Regions from separate parts of the Streptomyces cyslabdanicus genome, predicted to be linked through region 2. Evidence: riboswitches for the same ligand, from Rfam matches in the RefSeq annotation. Region 2 holds a riboswitch; the other holds the start of a gene.

Region 1 (9,321 bases), on a different contig from region 2:
TCCGACGCCATAGCGCTGGCCCTGCGCACCGGGACGCCGATCTTCGGCAGTGACACGGTGCTCGACGACGCGGGCATCGCGATCCCGGACGAGCAGGAGGACGAGGTGGAGAAGTTCCGCGAGTTCCTCGACCAGATCTCGCCGGAGGACTTCGGCAGCAGCAGCCAGTGAAGCGCCCGTGTGAGCCGCCAGGAGACCGTCCCGCGACCTCCGCCCGGAGCATTCGGATAGCCTTTCCCGGCGATGGGGTACACGAAACCACTCTTAGGGTGATTATCACTCGGCGTGCCGAGTGTGGCGATCGTTGACGCACCCCTGGTGACTGCCTACCGTCGAGGAGGCAGGTCAAGGACGGAGGTCGGCGTGAGAAGCAGCGGCGACGGTACGGCTGGGGGTGACCCCGGACGCAATGCCGGGGGAAGCGGTCCGTACCCTCCCCCGGGCTCTCGGCTCCGCCCGAGCGGCGGGTATCCACCTCTCGGCGATGCGGCCGGTCGTGCTCCGCAGCGACCGGCGGCGGTGCCGAGCAGCGGAGGGGCGGCGGCCATGGCAATCGAGCAGATCGGCTATCGCGGTCCGACGGCCTGCGCAGCCGCCGGCATCACGTATCGGCAGCTGGACTACTGGGCGCGCACCGGGCTGGTCGAGCCGAGCGTGCGGCCCGCCCAGGGATCCGGTACCCAGCGCCTCTACAGCTTCCGGGACGTCGTCGTTCTGAAGATCGTCAAGCGGTTCCTCGACACCGGCGTGTCGTTGCAGAACATCCGTACCGCCGTCCAGCACCTGCGCGAGTGCGGTTTCCGCGACCTGGAGCGGATGACGCTGATGAGCGACGGGGCCACGGTGTACGAGTGCACGTCGCCCGACGAGGTGCACGCTCTGCTCCAGGGGGGCCAGGGAATCTTCGGCATCGCCGTCGGCGTGGTGTGGCGCGACGTGGAGAACGCGCTGTCGCAGCTGCACGGCGAGCGCATCGACACGGGGGAGACGCTCGTGGGGCACAACCCGGGCGACGAACTCGCCCGGCGGCGCAACCGGGCCGTCTGAGCGGCCCCCGGCTGCCCCCGGCCGCCTCCGGTCACTGCCTCCCCGGCCACTGACCCGGCCTGTCCGGTCCTCTGGGCCCGTGGACCGGCCTCGGGAGGCCGGGACGGTGCCGCCGGGACCGTGGTGTTGGCGGTGGCGTTGTCAGTGGGGTGGTGCAGCATCGTAGGTGTGAGAACCGCACCCACGATCCTCCATCTCGACATGGATGCCTTCTTCGCCTCGGCGGAGCAGGCCTCCAAGCCGAGCCTGCGCGGGAAGGCCGTGGTCGTGGGCGGGCTGGGACCGCGCGGAGTGGTCGCCACGGCGTCGTACGAGGCGCGTGTGTTCGGCGTCCACTCCGCGATGCCGATGGCCCAGGCGCGGCGGCTGGCGCCGAACGCCGCGTACCTCGTGCCGCGCTTCGCCTTCTACCGCTCCATCAGCGAGCGGGTGATGGGCCTGCTGCGGGCCCGGTCGCCGCTCGTGGAGCCGCTGAGCCTGGACGAGGCGTTCGTGGACCTGGAGGCCGGGGGAGCCGCCTGGGACGCGGAATCCGCCCGGCTGGCGGGGACGAGACTGCGCTCCGAGATCCGCGCCGTCACGGGGCTCACGGGGTCCGTGGGGCTGGCCGCCTCCAAGATGCTCGCCAAGATCGGCTCCGAGCAGGCCAAGCCCGACGGTCTTGTGCTCATCGAGCCGGGCACCGAGCGGGCCCTGCTCGGACCGCTGTCCGTGCGGACCCTGCCGGGCGTGGGCCCGGCCACGGGCGACCATCTGCGGCGGGCCGGTATCCACACCGTCGAGGAGCTCGCCGAGGCCGGTGAGGACGAGCTCGTCCGGCTGCTCGGCAAGGCGCACGGGCACGCGCTGCACGCGATGGCGCTGGCCCACGACGAGCGTCCCGTCGTCGCCGAGCGCGAGACGAAGTCGGTGTCCGTCGAGGACACCTACGACGTGGACATCCACGACCGCGTCCGGGTGGCCCTGGAGGTGCAGCGGCTGGCCGACCGGTGTGTGGGGAGGCTGCGCGGGGCCGGTCTGTCGGGGCGCACCATCGTGCTGAAGGTCCGCCGCTACGACTTCTCCACCCTCACCCGCTCCGAGACCCTGCGCGGGCCCACCGACGACCCCGCGGTGATACGGGAGGCGGCCGCCCGGCTGCTGGACTCCGTGGACACCACCGGCGGGGTACGGCTGCTGGGCGTGGGTGTGTCAGGGCTCGCCGACTACACCCAGGAGGACCTGTTCGCGCAGGCGGCGGGCGCGCAGGGCGCCGACGCGGAGGTGGAGGGGCCCGCCGAGGAGCGGCAGCGGGAACCCGCCCAGCGCCAGCCGGAACCCACCGAGCGGCGGTGGCCGGCGGGTCATGACGTACGACATGCGGGGTACGGCCACGGATGGGTGCAGGGCAGCGGCCTCGGCCGCGTCACCGTGCGCTTCGAGACCCCCGGATCCGCGCCGGGCCGCGTGCGCACCTTCCTCGTGGACGACCCGGACCTGGAACCGGCCGAACCCCTGCCCCTGGTGTCTCTGGATCCTCCGGTTCCTCCAGCGCCTCCGGCTCAGCCCTCGTCCGGACCCGAGCCGGAGCCCGCCAGCTTGCCGAACTGGTGGTCGGGAACAGGGGGTGGGGCCACGTCGAGGCCGTAGTGGTGGTAGAGCTGCAGTTCCTGCTCAGGGGACAGATGGCGGCCCACGCCGAAGTCGGGAGCCTCCTTGACCAGGGAGCGGTCGAAGGGGACGCGCAGGGTGCCCTCGACGAGTTCGCTGGGCTCCAGGGGGACGAAGGCGTCCCGGGAGAACAGGCCGGTGCGTATCGCCGCCCACTCCGGCACGCCGGTCGCGTCGTCGAGGTAGACCTCGTCCACCGTGCCGATCTTGTGCCCGTTGCGGTCGAACGCCTTGCGGCCGATCAGATTGCGCGGATCGATCTCCGTCTGCACTGTCCCTCCACGTGGTCGCAACTCATCCGTAACCCCTACGAAAGAGCACATTCCGCGAGGCGGCCACTCGAAGGCCCGTGCGGTCGCCCCGCTGGTAGGCTGGCAGCGGCTGCTGACCCCGTGCGGGAGAGCCCTCCGGCACCGCCGGGGGCGCCGAAGGAGCAAATCCTCCCCGGAATCTCTCAGGCCCACGTACCGCACGGACGAGGTCACTCTGGAAAGCAGAGCGGGTGTCGACGGCTTCCGCTCTCACCGACGGTGAAAACCGGAAGCCCTCGGGTGGTCCGGTGAAGCTCTCAGGTTGAGATGACAGAGGGGGAGGCCGTCGGGGCACCCGCGCCGTGGTGTCCCTCGAAGGTCGTGTCAGACCAGGAGGCCTCCGCAATGACCGCCCAGCGCATCCCGCTCTCCGAGCTCGAACAGGGCATCCCCTTCGAACAGCGCCACATCGGGCCCGACCAGGAGGCGCGGGCCAAGATGCTCGCCCAGGTCGGCTACGGCTCGCTCGACGAGCTCACCGCCGCCGCGGTACCCGATGTGATCAAGAACGCCGACGCCCTCGACCTGCCCGGCGCCCGCACCGAGGCCGAGGTGCTGGCCGAGCTGCGCTCCCTCGCCGACCGCAACCAGGTCCTCGGCTCGATGATCGGACTCGGCTACTACGGGACGTTCACCCCGCCGGTCATCCTGCGCAACGTCATGGAGAACCCGGCCTGGTACACCGCCTACACCCCCTACCAGCCCGAGATCTCCCAGGGCCGCCTCGAGGCGCTGCTGAACTTCCAGACCGTCGTCGCCGACCTGACCGGTCTGCCGACCTCCGGCGCGTCCCTGCTCGACGAGGGCACCGCCGCGGCCGAGGCCATGGCGCTGTCCCGGCGCATGGGCAAGAACAAGAAGGGTCTGTTCCTGGTCGACGCGGACGCGCTGCCGCAGACCGTCGCGGTCATCGAGACCCGTGCCGAGCCGAGCGGCGTCGAGGTCGTCGTCGCCGACCTCAGCGCGGGCATCCCGGCCGAGATCGCCGAGCGTGGGATCAACGGCGTGCTCCTCCAGTACCCGGGTGCCTCCGGCGCCGTACGCGACCTGAAGCCCGTCATCGACCAGGCGCACGAGCTGGGCGCCCTGGTCACCGTCGCCGCCGACCTGCTCGCGCTCACCCTGCTGAAGTCGCCCGGCGAGCTCGGCGCGGACATCGCCGTCGGCACCACCCAGCGCTTCGGCGTGCCGATGGGCTTCGGCGGCCCGCACGCCGGCTACATGGCCGTGCACGAGAAGTTCGCGCGCAGCCTGCCCGGCCGCCTGGTCGGCGTGTCCGTCGACGCCGACGGCAACAGGGCCTACCGCCTCGCCCTGCAGACCCGTGAGCAGCACATCCGTCGCGAGAAGGCGACGAGCAACATCTGCACCGCCCAGGTGCTGCTCGCCGTCATGGCCGGCATGTACGCGGTCTACCACGGCCCCGAGGGCCTCAGGGACATCGCGCGGCGCACCCACCGCTACGCCACGGTCCTCGCCGAGGGGCTGACGGCCGGCGGCTTCGAGGTCGCGCACCGCGCGTACTTCGACACGCTGACCGTCAAGGCGGAGGGACGTGCCGCCGAGGTCGTCGCCGCGGCCCGCGAGGGCGGCGTGAACCTGCGCCTCGTCGACGCCGACCACGTCTCGGTCGCCTGCGACGAGACCACCACCCGCGACCGGCTGCGCACCGTGTGGGCGGCCTTCGGCGTCGGGGGCGACATCGAGGCGCTGGACGCGGCCGCCGGGGACGTGCTGCCCGAGGCGCTACTGCGTGCCGACGCCTACCTCACCCACCCCGTCTTCCACCAGTACCGGTCCGAGACCGCGATGCTGCGCTATCTGCGCCGGCTGGCCGACCGCGACTACGCGCTCGACCGCGGCATGATCCCGCTGGGCTCGTGCACCATGAAGCTCAACGCGACGACCGAGATGGAGCCGGTCACCTGGCCGGAGTTCGGGCAGCTGCACCCCTTCGTGCCCGCCGAGCAGGCGCAGGGCTACCTCACCCTCATCCGTGAGCTGGAGGAGCGCCTCGCCGAGGTCACCGGCTACGACAAGGTCTCCCTCCAGCCGAACGCCGGTTCCCAGGGCGAGCTGGCCGGTCTGCTCGCCGTGCGCGGCTACCACCGTGCCAACGGCGACGAGCAGCGCACCATCTGCCTCATCCCGTCCTCCGCGCACGGCACCAACGCCGCAAGCGCCGTGATGGCCGGCATGAAGGTCGTCGTGGTCAAGACCGCCGAGGACGGCGAGGTCGACGTCGAGGACCTGCGGGCGAAGATCGAGCAGTACCGCGAGCAGCTGGCCGTGCTGATGATCACCTACCCGTCCACGCACGGCGTGTTCGAGGAGCACGTCGCCGACATCTGCGCGCAGGTCCACGAGGCCGGTGGCCAGGTGTACGTCGACGGGGCCAACCTCAACGCCCTGGTGGGCCTCGCCAAGCCGGGCCACTTCGGCGGCGACGTCTCCCACCTCAACCTGCACAAGACGTTCTGCATCCCGCACGGCGGCGGCGGTCCCGGTGTCGGCCCGGTCGGCGTGCGGGCCCACCTGGCGCCGTACCTGCCCAACCACCCGCTCCAGCCCGACGCGGGCCCGGAGACGGGGGTCGGCCCGATCTCGGCCGCGCCGTGGGGATCGGCCGGCATCCTGCCGATCTCCTGGGCCTACGTCCGCCTCATGGGCGGCGAGGGCCTCAAGCGTGCCACGCAGGTCGCGGTGCTCAGCGCCAACTACGTCGCCAAGCGGCTCGAGCCGCACTACCCGGTGCTCTACACCGGTCCCGGCGGCCTGGTCGCCCACGAGTGCATCATCGACCTGCGCCCGCTGACCAAGGAGACCGGGGTGAGCGTGGACGACGTGGCCAAGCGGCTGATCGACTACGGCTTCCACGCGCCGACGATGTCGTTCCCGGTGGCCGGCACGTTGATGATCGAGCCGACCGAGTCCGAGGACCTGGCCGAGCTGGACCGGTTCTGCGATGCGATGATCGCGATCCGCGCCGAGATCGAGAAGGTCGCTTCCGGCCAGTGGCCCGCGGACGACAACCCGCTGCACGGCGCCCCGCACACCGCCGCCGCGCTCGGCGGGGAGTGGGAGCACGGCTACACCCGTGAGGAGGCCGTCTTCCCGGCCGGGGTCTCGGCTGCCGACAAGTACTGGCCGCCGGTGCGCCGCATCGACCAGGCCTTCGGCGACCGCAACCTCGTCTGCTCCTGCCCGCCGCTGGACGCGTACGAGGACTGAGCGAGCGAACGGCTCACGGGGCTCCCGTCCGACCCGGGCGGGGGCCCCGCGGTTCTTCCCGCCGTGTCACACGGTGGCCAGGCAGACCTCGGTCGACTTGATCAGGGCGGTGACGCGCGTGCCCTCCGTCAGGCCGAGTTCCGTGGCGGCGTCCCTGGTGATCGCGGCGGTCAGCTCGCCGCCCTCCACGCCGACCCGGACGGACGCCATGGCAGCGCCGAGGGCGATCCGGGTGACGGTGCCCGGCAGCCGGTTGCGGATGGACAGGCCCTCGACCGGCCCGGTGGCCAGGGACACCTCCGTCGACTTCACCAGGGCGCGCACGGTGCTGCCCTCGGTCAGACGCAGGTCCTCGACGGCGTCCCGGGTGATCGCGGAGGTGAGCTGTCCGCCGCCGTCCAGGCGCACGTGGACGAGGGCCATCGCCTCGCCGGGGGTGACGGCGGTGACCGTGCCGGGCAACTGGTTGCGCATGCTCAGGCTCATGGACGTGCCTCGCGGTGGGTGGGGGACGTGGTGATCAACCCCACCGTAGGGCGGCCGGTGCCTCAGGCCGGGTAGGCGTGGGTCTGCGTCGCCTTGACGGTCGCCCAGACCTCCGCGCCCGGGTGCAGGTCCAGCTCGGCGGCCGCGACCGTGGTCACCTCCGCGGTCAGGGCGAGTTCGCCGGTCAGGTCGGCGCGGATCCGGTCGCCGTGGGTCTCCAGACCGGCGACCTCGCAGCGCCACAGGTTGCGCGCGCTGGTGCCCGTGGGGCGGTCCCGGAAGAGCGTGACCGCGCTCGGCGGGAAGGCCACGAAGACCGCCCCCGACAGGACCTCGGTGGTGGTGACGACGGGGCCGGCCTCGAGACGGACGGTATGGGCGTCCGCCTGCCCGCGGTAGAGGTTCAGGCCGACGAGTTGCGCGACGTAGTCGGTGCGCGGACGGCGGGCGATCTCCGCCGGGGTGCCCTCCTGGACGACCCGGCCGTGCTCGACCACGACCAGCCGGTCGGCCAGCACCATCGCGTCCAGCGGGTCATGGGTGACGAGGACGGCGACGGCCTCGAACTCGGCGAGGTGCCGGCGCAGCTGGGCGCGGACCTCCAGACGGGTACGGGCGTCGAGCGCGGCGAGTGGTTCGTCGAGCAGCAGCAGCCGGGGCCCGGTGGCCAGGGCGCGGGCGAGGGCCACGCGCTGGGCCTGCCCGCCGGAGAGGCGGCGGGGCTTGGCGCCGGTGTGGTCGGCCAGCCCCATCCGCTCCAGCCACCGTGCGGCCTGCGCGCGGGCCTGAGCCTTGGTCGCGCCCCGGCAGCGCGGCCCGAACGCCACGTTGTCCAGGGCCGTCAGGTGCGGGAACAGCAGGTAGTCCTGGAAGACCACGCCGACCGGGCGTGCCTCGGGCGGCGTGCGATCCAGCGTGGTGCCGTCCAGGCGCAGGTGTCCGCCGGTGAGCGGGACCAGGCCCGCCAGCGCGCGCAGAGCGGTCGTCTTCCCGGCGCCGTTCGGGCCGAGCAGCGCCACCACGTCGCCGGGGGCGGCGGTGAGCGCCACGTCGAGACGGAACACGCCGCGGTCGACGACGAGGCGGGCGTCCAGGCCCTCTTCGGGAGTGCCTTCGTCGGCCCGCAGGCCGGCCGAGGTCCGGTCGATGTCGGTCATGAGAGGAACATCCTGGATGCGGGGCGGCTCGGGATCGGTGGCGGATTCATCAGGAGGCCGTCATCCAACGGTCCCGCAGACCCGCCAGTACGGCGATCGACACCGCGAGCAGCACCAGGCTGAGGGCGATCGCCGCCGCCGGGTCGTTTTGGAGTGCCAGGTAGACGGCCAGCGGCATGGTCTGCGTACGGCCGGGGAAGTTGCCGGCGAAGGTGATCGTGGCGCCGAACTCGCCGAGCGCTCGTGCCCAGGCGAGCACGGCGCCCGCGGCGATGCCCGGCGCGATCAGCGGCAGGGTGACCCGGCGGAACGCGGTGAAGCGGGAGGCGCCGAGGGTGGTGGCCGCCTCCTCGAAGCGCGGGTCGGCGGCCCGCAGTGTTCCCTCGACGCTGATCACGAGGAACGGCATGGCCACGAACGCCTCCGCGACCACCACCCCGGCCGTGGTGAACGGCAGCGTGACCCCGAACCAGGAGTCCAGCCACTGCCCGACGACACCGTTGCGCCCGAGGGCCAGCAGCAGGGCCACACCGCCCACGACCGGCGGCAGCACGAGGGGCAGGGTGACCAGCGCCCGGACGAGTCCGCGTCCGGGGAAGTCCGTACGGGCCAGCAGCCAGGCCAGCGGGACGCCGAGCACCAGGCTCACGGCGGTGGCGGCGGTGGCGCTGACCAGGGACAACTGGAGGGCCTGCCACACCTCGGCGCTGGTCAGCTGGTCCGGCAGGCTGCGCCAGGGCGCCCGGATCAGCAGGGCGAGCAGCGGCAGCAGCAGGAAGGCCAGACCGACCAGGGCGGGGACCAGCAGGGGCAGCGGCACGCCGCCGAGGGCGCGGCCGCGGGGGGGCCAATATCTCCTGCTGGTGGTGTTGGTCTCGTCGTTCTTTTTTCCTCCCTCTAGGGGAGGGAACCAGAGGGGGAAGCGACACCCCGCCGGGGGCGCGCCCACCCCGCGACCCGCTCCTCGGGGTCGCGGCGCGGGCCTCGTCGGTCCTCGTCACGGCTTCAGGAACCCGGCCCCGGTCAGGACCTTCTGGCCCTCGGCCGAGGTCACCAGCTCGATGAACGCCTTGGCCGCGGTGGCGTTGGTCGCGTTCTTGAGCAGGGTGATCGGGTAGTCGTTGACGGCCTCGGCCGACTCGGGGAACTCCACGCCCTGGACCCGGCCGCCTGCGGACTTCACGTCGGTCTTGTAGACGAGGGCCGCGTCGGCCTCCTTCAGCTCGACCTTGGTCAGGGCGCTCTTGACGTCCTGCTCGTAGGAGACCGGGGTCAGCTTGAGGTGGCTCGCGTCCAGCACCTTCTGGGCGGCGGCGCCGCACGGCACCGACTTGTCGCACAGCACGACCTTCAGGCCGGACCTGGTGAGGTCCTTCAGCGCGGCGACCTTCTCCGGGTTGCCCGGCGCGGTCGCGATCTCGAGCTGGTTGCGGACGAAG
Region 2 (9,321 bases):
GGACGGGACCTACTTGTTCAGCCCCGGGTACAGCGGGTGCTTGTCGGCCAGGGCGCGCACCCGGGCCTTGAGGGCGTCGGCGTCGTACGACGGCTTCAGCGCCTCGGCGATCACGTCCGCGACCTCGGTGAAGTCCTCGGTCGTGAAACCGCGGGTGGCCAGGGCCGGCGTGCCGATCCTGAGGCCGGAGGTGACCATCGGCGGGCGCGGGTCGTTCGGGATCGCGTTGCGGTTGACGGTGATCCCGATCTCGTGCAGGCGGTCCTCGGCCTGCTGACCGTCCAGCTCGGAGTCGCGCAGGTCGACCAGGACCAGGTGCACGTCCGTGCCGCCGGACAGGACGTCCACGCCGACCGCCCGGACGTCGTCCTGGACCAGGCGCTCGGCCAGGATGCGGGCGCCGTCCAGGGTACGGCGCTGGCGCTCGCGGAACTCCTCGCTCGCGGCGACCTTGAAGGACACCGCCTTGGCGGCGATCACGTGCTCCAGCGGGCCGCCCTGCTGACCGGGGAACACCGCGGAGTTGATCTTCTTGGCCAGCTCGGCGGTGGACAGGATGACACCGCCGCGCGGGCCGCCCAGCGTCTTGTGGGTGGTGGTGGTGACCACGTGGGCGTGCGGCACCGGGTTGGGGTGCAGGCCCGCGGCCACCAGGCCGGCGAAGTGCGCCATGTCGACCATGAGGTACGCGCCGACCTCGTCCGCGATCCGGCGGAACGCGGCGAAGTCCAGCTGGCGCGGGTAGGCGGACCAGCCGGCCACGATCAGCTTCGGCTTGGACTCCTTCGCCAGGCGCTCCACCTCGGCCATGTCGACCAGGCCGTCCTCGCCCACGTGGTAGGCGACGACGTCGTAGAGCTTGCCGGAGAAGTTGATCTTCATGCCGTGGGTCAGGTGCCCGCCGTGGGCGAGGTTCAGACCCATGATCGTGTCGCCGGGCTTGAGCAGCGCGAACATCGCGGCCGCGTTCGCCTGCGCGCCGGAGTGCGGCTGCACGTTGGCGTGCTCGGCGCCGAACAGCTCCTTGATGCGGTCGATGGCGATCTGCTCGACCACGTCGACGTGCTCGCAGCCACCGTAGTAGCGGCGGCCGGGGTAGCCCTCGGCGTACTTGTTGGTGAGGACCGAGCCCTGCGCCTCCATGACCGCGACCGGGGCGAAGTTCTCCGAGGCGATCATCTCGAGCGTGGACTGCTGGCGGTGCAGCTCGGCGTCGACCGCGGCGGCCACGTCCGGGTCGAGCTCGTGCAGGGGAGTGTTGAGAACAGTCATGTGCGTATGTCCGATTCTCAGCCGGCCGTCTCGGCGGCGTACTCGTCGGCGGAGAGCAGGTCGGCGGGCTCCTCGGCCAGGCGCACCTTGAACAGCCAGCCGCCCTCGAAGGGCGCGGAGTTCACCAGCGACGGGTCGTTCACCACGTCCTCGTTGGTCTCGGTGACCTCACCGCTGACGGGGGAGTACAGGTCGGACACCGACTTGGTCGACTCCAGCTCACCGCAGGTCTCGCCCGCGGCCACCGTGTCGCCGACCTCCGGGAGCTGGGCGTAGACGACATCGCCGAGCGCGTTGGCCGCGAACTCGGTGATGCCGACCGTCGCCACGCCGTCCTCGACGGGCGACAGCCACTCGTGCTCCTTGCTGTAGCGCAGATGCTGAGGGTTGTTCATGGCCTGAATTCTCCTGTACGCGGGTCAATGGTGATGAATGGGGAGCGCGAAAGGTGTGCGCGACCAGGGGTGACGTGCCTCACGTCGCCTCCGTGGCGGCTACGACGGTGTCACTTCTGGCGCTTGTAGAAGGGCAGCGCCACGACCTCGTACCGTTCGTGCTTGCCCCGGATGTCCACGCCCACACCGGGCGTGCCCTCGGCGGCGTGCGCGGCGTCGACGTACGCCATGGCGATCGGCTTGCCCAGGGTGGGGGAGGGGGCGCCGGAGGTGACCTCGCCGATCACTTCGCCGCCCGCGACGACCGCGTACCCGGCGCGCGGGACCCGGCGGCCCTCGGCGACCAGGCCGACGAGCACCCGGGGCGGCTCGGCGGCGGCGCGCTCGGCGGCGGCCAGCAGGGCCTCGCGGCCGACGAAGTCGCCCTCCTTCTCGAACTTGACCACCCGGCCGAGGCCCGCGTCGAACGGGGTCAGCGAGGTCGACAGCTCGTGCCCGTACAGCGGCATGCCCGCCTCCAGGCGCAGCGTGTCCCGGCAGGACAGCCCGCACGGGACCAGGCCGGCGTCCGCGCCCGCCTCGGTCAGCGCCTGCCACACCTTCTCCGCGTCACCGGGGGCCACGAACAGCTCGAAGCCGTCCTCACCGGTGTAGCCGGTGCGCGCGATCAGCGCGGGGACGCCCGCGACCGTGCCGGGGAGACCGGCGTAGTACTTCAGGCCGTCCAGGTCGGCGTCGGTCAGCGACTTCAGGATGCCGGCGGACTCGGGGCCCTGCACGGCGAGCAGCGCGTAGGCGTCCCGGTCGTCGCGCACCTCGGCGTCGAAGCCCGCCGCCCGCTCGGTCAGCGCGTCGAGCACCACCTGGGCGTTGGAGGCGTTGGCGACGACCAGGTACTCGGTCTCGCCCAGCCGGTAGACGATCAGGTCGTCCAGGATGCCGCCGTCGGCCCGGCAGATCATGGTGTAGCGGGCGCGGCCGAGGCCGACGGTGGCGATGTTGCCGACCAGGGCGTGGTTCAGCAGGGCGACGGCCTGCGGGCCGGTGACGGTGATCTCGCCCATGTGGGACAGGTCGAACAGGCCGGCCTTCGTCCGCACGGCGATGTGCTCGTCGCGCTCGGAGCCGTAGCGCAGGGGCATGTCCCAGCCGGCGAAGTCGGTCATCGTCGCGCCGAGCGAGCGGTGCAGCGCGTCGAGCGCGGTGCGGCGGAGTCGGTCGGGTGGGGTACTGCTCATCGGGCGGTCTCCAAGGCGATGGGGTCCCCCGCGCGAGCGAAACCGGGCGTGGGGGAGGGCAAGGACGGATCCATGTCCTCCCCATCTGTCATCGGAACCTGAGAGGTTCGCCATGACCGCCGTCGGACGGACGGTGCACGGCTTGCACCTTGGGTGGGGCCGCTGCGCCCAGCGGCCCGCTTTTCAGATGTGCCTCGCCCGCGCGGTAACGGTGCCTGAGAGATTCAAGGGAGGTACTTGCTCCTTCGGCGCCCCGGTGAGACGGCTGGGGACTCTCCCGCGCGGATTCAAACGGCCGATATGCAGTTGCGCGGACATCATTGCACGCCCGGCCCGCTTCGCGGCAGGGCGGCATCCGTGACCGTGCCGTGGCAGGACGTGCACGGGGCCGCGAGGGCGCTCGCCGGGGCAGCCGTGATCGCGGGCCCGGGATTTCTCGTGAGGTTCGGGCCGGTACCCGATAGCCTTTCGGCCACAGCAGTGTTCACAGCAGGCGGTAGCAGATGGACTTCCCGACGGACTTCTCCGCGGACTTTCCGGCACAGACGCACTCCCACCCGCACAGCGGATGGCCCGGCAACGAGCTGGAGGAGGTGCTGTCCGCCTCCCTCGGTGTCCCGTCCGCCGGTGGCCGGATCCTGGAGGTGCTCGGCCGCAGCCTCGTCTGGGTGCCCCTGCCCAACGGCGGCGGACCGCAGAGCGGGCCACTCGACCTGCCCACGGTGGAGATCGACGGTCAGGCCTACGTGCCGGTCTTCAGCTCCGAGGAGCAGTTCCGCCAGGTCGCGGGCGCCCACATGGCGTACACCGTCGCGCCCGCCGTCGAGTTCGCGCGCGGACTGCCCCCGCAGGCCGGCATCGCGCTCAACCCGGACGGCGTGGTCGGCGTCCCGCTGCCGCCGGCCGCCGTGGCCGAACTGTGCCGGGCCGGGCGCACCCACCTGGACGGTGCCTCCGCCGGCGGCCGCGTCCGCCTCTTCGAACCGGACTGGCAGGACGACCCGGTGGACTTCCTCGCCGCCGCCTGCGCCGAGTTCGCCGAGACCGGCGTGGTCAGCACCGCCCGCCGCTGCCTGGCCGCCGTCGAGACGGACGACCCGGTGATGTTCATCGGCGTCGAACTGTCCCAGTGGGACGGCGACCCACAGGCCCGCCCCCTGGACGCCCTGGGCCGGGCCCTGGCGAAGACCCCGGCCGGGTGGCCGGTCAACCTGGTCCTCCTGGACGTCGCCCAGGATCCCGTGGCGGACTGGATGAGGGAGCACGTCCGCCCGTTCTACCAGCACGCCCACTGAGTCCGACCGGGGACGCCGGGCGGGCGCACACGATCCGCAGTCGGCGGCGCACGGCGAGTCCCCGGCCGCCGGACGGCGGCTTAAGCTAGGCCCTGTTGTCAGACTCCCGCCTGCTCGCCGGGCGGACGACGGGAAGGTGACGACAGGACCCGGACCCACGGCTCGGTCGACACGTCGGTTGTATGGAGGGGCGGTACAAGTGAGCGCCAGCGGCACCACGGCCGGGCAGGTCGAGCAGACGCTGCGCCAGGTGACGCCCGGGCGTTACGACGCCTACGAGGCGCTGCTGCGCGTGCTGGCGACCCCGTCCTCCGGCCAGGTATGGATGCTGCTGTGGCACGGCCAGGCGGGTTCCCCCGACGCGCAGTACGGCCACATGGAGGTCGACGGCCACGGCTACGCGCCCTGCGTGACCTCCGCCCAGGAGCTGTCCGCCAGCGGCTGGAACCGTTCGTACGAGGTCGTGGACGGCCTCGACGTGGCCCGCACCCTCTACCCCGACCACTACGGCCTCTGGCTGAACCCGCACGCCCCGGGCGGCGGTGTCGGCGTCCCGTGGCTGGATCTGCGCCGCATCGCCACCGGTCTCGACCGCCAGCCCGCGGGCCCGCTGCGGCTGTCCGAACCCACCGTCGAGGCCTCGCGGTTCTACGCCCTGCTCACCCAGAACGCCCACCGCACCCCGGCCCTGCGCTCGCTGCGCCACGCCTGGGTGCAGCCCGCGCTCGGAGCGCCGTACCTCGCCATCGGCCTCGACGTGTACGACACCTCGCCGCCGGCCGTCGACTCGGTGCGCGTGATGATGCAGCAGTCCATCGGAGCCGTCCCCGACGGTCTGCCGGTGTCGACGGTCGCGATGTCCGACGAGTACGACCCGGTCGCCCTGTGGCTGCGCGCCAACTCCCGCCCGTTCTACGACCGGGAGAGCCACGTGGCCCCCGCGCAGGCCCCGGTGGCCGGCTACGGCTACCCGCCGGTCCACGGCGGCTACTGAGCCGGACCGACCGACGCGACCGGGGCCGCCTCCCCCAGGGGAGGCGGCCCCGCGGTGTTTCGCCAAAGGCGCGTGGAAATCGCGTCGGGTCGATTCGGCGTCGGAGTGCCGGCCCGGCTCTTGGACCGGCGGGAAGCGAAAAGCGGGTGCGCGGTGAGTGACGGGAATTCCTCTTTGCGTGATTGCGTCGATTGGCCGATCCGGTAGGGCGGACGAAAGGGCGCTTCTTTGTCCCGAGGGGGCAAAACCACGGGCAGGGCGTGAGGTGCATCACGCGCCGGTCGGCTGGTCAAGTTGCCTTTGCGTTTGAGGAGTTGACCGTCCGCTGCTGGCGCCGGCGGAGAGCGGCCGGGCGTCACGCTCTCTGCGCGTAGAGTCGGAGCTTTGGTCCCCCGGTGCCGTCAAATGTCCCAACTAGGACCCGTCCGACCCCCGTTACCCACTGTCCGGATAACGGAACCCCTCAACTCGTGTCACGTTTGCGCATCCATTCTTCACCAGATCTGGCGGGTGATCGTGAGCGCGTTGAAGACTCGCCTTCCAGATACGAGGCCGACGATCCTGTGATCGAGCCCAATCGGGGAACTCGCAGGGCAGTTGAGCCGCATCCATCTGTGGCCACCGCGCGGCAGGTAAGCGAACCAAGGCCGCCCACAGCGGCGGACGAAAGGCCGGTCACCACCGGCGAGAGGGGTCGGGTCACTGTGACCGCACCGATCGAGACCACCGGGGCGGAAGCCGGAGCACAGCCTGAGGCCGTGCTCGCCGGGGCCAAGAAGAGCCAGATCGAAGGGCGTTCACTGACACAGATCGCCTGGACCCGGTTCAAGCGGGACAAGGTGGCCATGGCCGGCGGTGTCGTCGTCATCCTGCTGCTTCTGATGGCGATCCTGGCCAAGCCCATCGAGTGGATCTTCGGGCTCGACCCCGACAAGTTCCACCAGGACCTCATCGACCCCGCCCTCCTGGCCCCCAAGGGCGGCTGGGGCGGCATGAGCTGGTCGCACCCGCTGGGTGTCGAGCCCCAGTACGGGCGCGACATGCTCGCCCGCATCATCGACGGCTCCTGGGTCTCGCTCCTGGTCGCAGGCGGCGCCACCCTGCTCTCGGTGGTGATCGGCACGGTGCTGGGCGTCGTCGCCGGGTACTACGGCGGTTGGGTGGACAGCCTCGTCAGCAAGCTGATGGACACCTTCCTGGCCTTTCCGCTGCTGCTGTTCGCCATCGCCATCTCGGCCTCGGTGCAGGACGGCTTCTTCGGCCTGGACGGGCTGTCGCTGCGCATCTGCGTGCTGATCTTCGTGATCGGCTTCTTCAGCTGGCCGTACATCGGACGCATCGTGCGCGCCCAGACCATGAGCCTGCGCAAGCGGGAGTTCATCGAGGCCGCTCAGAGCCTCGGGGCGCGAGGTCCGTACGTCCTGTTCCGGGAACTGCTCCCCAACCTCGTCGCGCCGATCCTCGTCTACTCGACGCTGATCATCCCGACGAACATTCTCTTCGAGGCCGCGCTGAGCTTCCTTGGAGTCGGTATCGCCCCGCCGCAGGCCTCGTGGGGCGGCATGCTCAGCAACGCCGTGGATCTCTACACCGCAGATCCGCAGTTCATGTTCGTGCCCGGACTGGCGATCTTCGTCACCGTCCTGGCCTTCAACCTGCTGGGTGACGGGCTGCGTGACGCGCTCGACCCTCGCAGCAAGTGATCCATCAATAGAGGGGGCTTTCCTCACGTGAAGACGAGAAGGGTTACCGCGGCGATCGCGTCGGTCATGGTGCTCTCGCTGGGTGCCGCGGCCTGCGGCGGCGGCGACGACAACGGCGGCGGCAGCAAGGGCAGCGGTAACAGCGGTAAGAAGGACGCGGCGCTGGACTCCATCGTCAACGCGTCGAGCAAGAAGGGGGGGACGGTCACGCTCGAGGAGTCGGACGTGCCGGACTCCCTCGACCCGGGCAACACGTACTACGGCTTCGTGCTGAACTTCTCGCGCCTCTACGCGCGCTCGCTCACCACGTTCAAGCCCGCGGCGGGTACGGCAGGCCTCGAGGTCGTCCCCGACCTCGCCGAGTCCCTGGGCGAGCCCAGCGCCGACGCCAAGACCTGGACGTACCACCTGCGTGAGGGCCTGAAGTACCAGGACGGCACGCCGATCACGTCCAAGGACGTCAAGTACGCCGTCGAGCGCTCCAACTTCGCGCCCGAGGTCATGTCCAACGGCCCCACCTACTTCAAGAGCTACCTGGTGGGCGGCGACAAGTACAAGGGCCCCTACAAGGACAAGTCGCCCGAGGGCCTGAAGTCGATCGAGACCCCGGACGACCGGACGATCGTCTTCAAGCTGAACCAGCCGTTCGCCGACTTCGACTACCTGACGACCTTCTCCCAGACGGCTCCCGTGCCGCAGGCGAAGGACGACGGCGCCAAGTACGTCCAGCACATCGTGTCGTCCGGCCCGTACCAGTTCGAGTCGTACCAGGAGGGCCGCAGCGCCACCCTCGTCCGCAACAAGAACTGGGACCCGAAGACGGACCCGATCCGCACGGCGCTGCCGGACCGGTACGAGGTCAAGTTCAAGGTCAACCCCGTCACGGTCGACAACGACCTGCTGGCCGACAAGGTCACCGGTGACATCGCCGGCACCGGCGTGCAGCCGCAGACCCAGCCGAAGGTGCTGAGCGGCAAGTACGCCAAGCAGACGGACAACTCCTACGCGGGTGCCACGTCGTACATCGCGCTGAACGTGAACGTGAAGCCGTTCGACAACATCCACTGCCGCAAGGCCGTGCAGTGGGGCCTCGACAAGCAGTCGGTGGTCGACGCCATCGGCGGCGCGCCCAAGGGCGACGTGGCCACCACGCTGCTGCCGCCGTCGGTCAACGGCTACACCAAGTTCGACCAGTACCCGTCCACCGGGAACAAGGGCGACGTGGACAAGGCCAAGGCCGAGCTGAAGCAGTGCGGCCAGCCGAACGGCTTCTCCACCACGCTGACGGCCCGCTCCGACCGTCCCGCCGAGGTGGCGCAGGCCACGGCGATCCAGAACTCGATGAAGGCCATCGGCATCAAGGTCGACATCAAGCAGTTCCCCTCCGGTAAGTACTTCTCCAACTTCGCCGGTGTCCCGAGCTACGTCCACGAGCACAAGCTGGGCATGATGTCCATGGCGTGGGGCGCCGACTGGCCGACCGGCTTCGGCTTCCTCGACCAGATCATCAACGGTGCGGCCATCAAGCCGTCGGGTGGCAACAACCTGATGGAGCTGAACGACTCGAAGATCAACGCCGCTCTGAAGGCCGCGATCGCCAACACCGACTCCGCGGCCCGTACCAAGGCCTGGGGCGAGATCGACAAGATGGTGCAGGAGAACGCTTCGGTGGTGCCGCTGGTCTACCGCAAGAACCTGCTGTTCCGGCCGGACTCCGCGACCAACGTCACGGTCTCGCAGGCGTACCTCGGCATGTACGACTACCTGCTGCTGGGCTCTTCGAAGTAACTGCAGGCCCGATTTCCCTGAAAGGCAGGTGAAGGCACCGGGTGGCCGGGGCGGACACACCCCGCCCCGGCCACCCGGAGCCGCACAGCTGTGGCTGCGTACATCATCCGACGCGTCTTCGGCGCATTGGTACTGCTGCTGGTGGTCAGCGCAGTCACCTTCGCCATCTTCTTCGTGGTCCCCCGTCTGGGCGGCCAGACAGCCACCCAGCTGGCTACCCAGTACGTCGGCAAGGACGCCAACCCCGAGTCCGTCGCCGCGATCAAGAAGAACCTGGGTTTCGACCACCCCATCTACATCCAGTACTGGGACTACATCAAGGGCCTGTTCGTGGGCGCCGACTACAAGTTCGGCCCTGACGCATCGCACTGCGGCGCGCCCTGCTTCGGGTACTCCTTCAAGAGTCACATCGAGGTCTGGCCCGAGCTCCAGCAGCGGATTCCGATCTCCTTCTCGCTGGCCGTCGGGGCAGCGGTGATCTGGTTGATCTTCGGCGTCACGACCGGCGTCATCTCGGCGCTGCGCAAGGGCCAGCCGGTGGACCGCATCGCGATGTTCATCGCGCTCGCCGGCGTCTCGCTGCCCATCTTCTTCACCGGTCAGATCGTCAACGCACTCTTTGTGTACCAGTGGCCC

Evidence for each region. Region 2 has a riboswitch for glycine ahead of gcvT (glycine cleavage system aminomethyltransferase GcvT). Riboswitches for the same ligand answer to the same signal wherever they lie in the genome.
Region 1: it holds a riboswitch for glycine, as region 2 does, so the genes downstream of both, gcvP (aminomethyl-transferring glycine dehydrogenase) here and gcvT (glycine cleavage system aminomethyltransferase GcvT) in region 2, are expected to answer to the same signal.

What each region holds. Positions count from the first base shown of each region.
Region 1 covers NZ_JBQRUW010000016.1:7,964-17,284, forward strand. Annotated here, with positions in the region: gene ACTYVM_RS10415 (bifunctional nuclease family protein) at 1-171, shown strand, start outside; gene ACTYVM_RS10420 (MerR family transcriptional regulator) at 364-1,047, shown strand; gene ACTYVM_RS10425 (DNA polymerase IV) at 1,216-2,676, shown strand; gene ACTYVM_RS10430 (PRC-barrel domain-containing protein) at 2,589-2,969, opposite strand; glycine riboswitch at 3,083-3,177, shown strand; gene gcvP (aminomethyl-transferring glycine dehydrogenase) at 3,354-6,239, shown strand; gene ACTYVM_RS10440 (TOBE domain-containing protein) at 6,306-6,725, opposite strand; gene ACTYVM_RS10445 (ABC transporter ATP-binding protein) at 6,788-7,882, opposite strand; gene modB (molybdate ABC transporter permease subunit) at 7,932-8,702, opposite strand; gene modA (molybdate ABC transporter substrate-binding protein) at 8,880-9,321, opposite strand, start outside.
Region 2 covers NZ_JBQRUW010000054.1:31,485-40,805, forward strand. Annotated here, with positions in the region: gene glyA (serine hydroxymethyltransferase) at 10-1,272, opposite strand; gene gcvH (glycine cleavage system protein GcvH) at 1,290-1,667, opposite strand; gene gcvT (glycine cleavage system aminomethyltransferase GcvT) at 1,778-2,905, opposite strand; glycine riboswitch at 2,981-3,098, opposite strand; glycine riboswitch at 3,099-3,195, opposite strand; gene ACTYVM_RS29590 (enhanced serine sensitivity protein SseB) at 3,409-4,200, shown strand; gene ACTYVM_RS29595 (enhanced serine sensitivity protein SseB C-terminal domain-containing protein) at 4,400-5,194, shown strand; gene ACTYVM_RS29600 (ABC transporter permease) at 5,899-6,897, shown strand; gene ACTYVM_RS29605 (ABC transporter substrate-binding protein) at 6,964-8,685, shown strand; gene ACTYVM_RS29610 (ABC transporter permease) at 8,776-9,321, shown strand, end outside.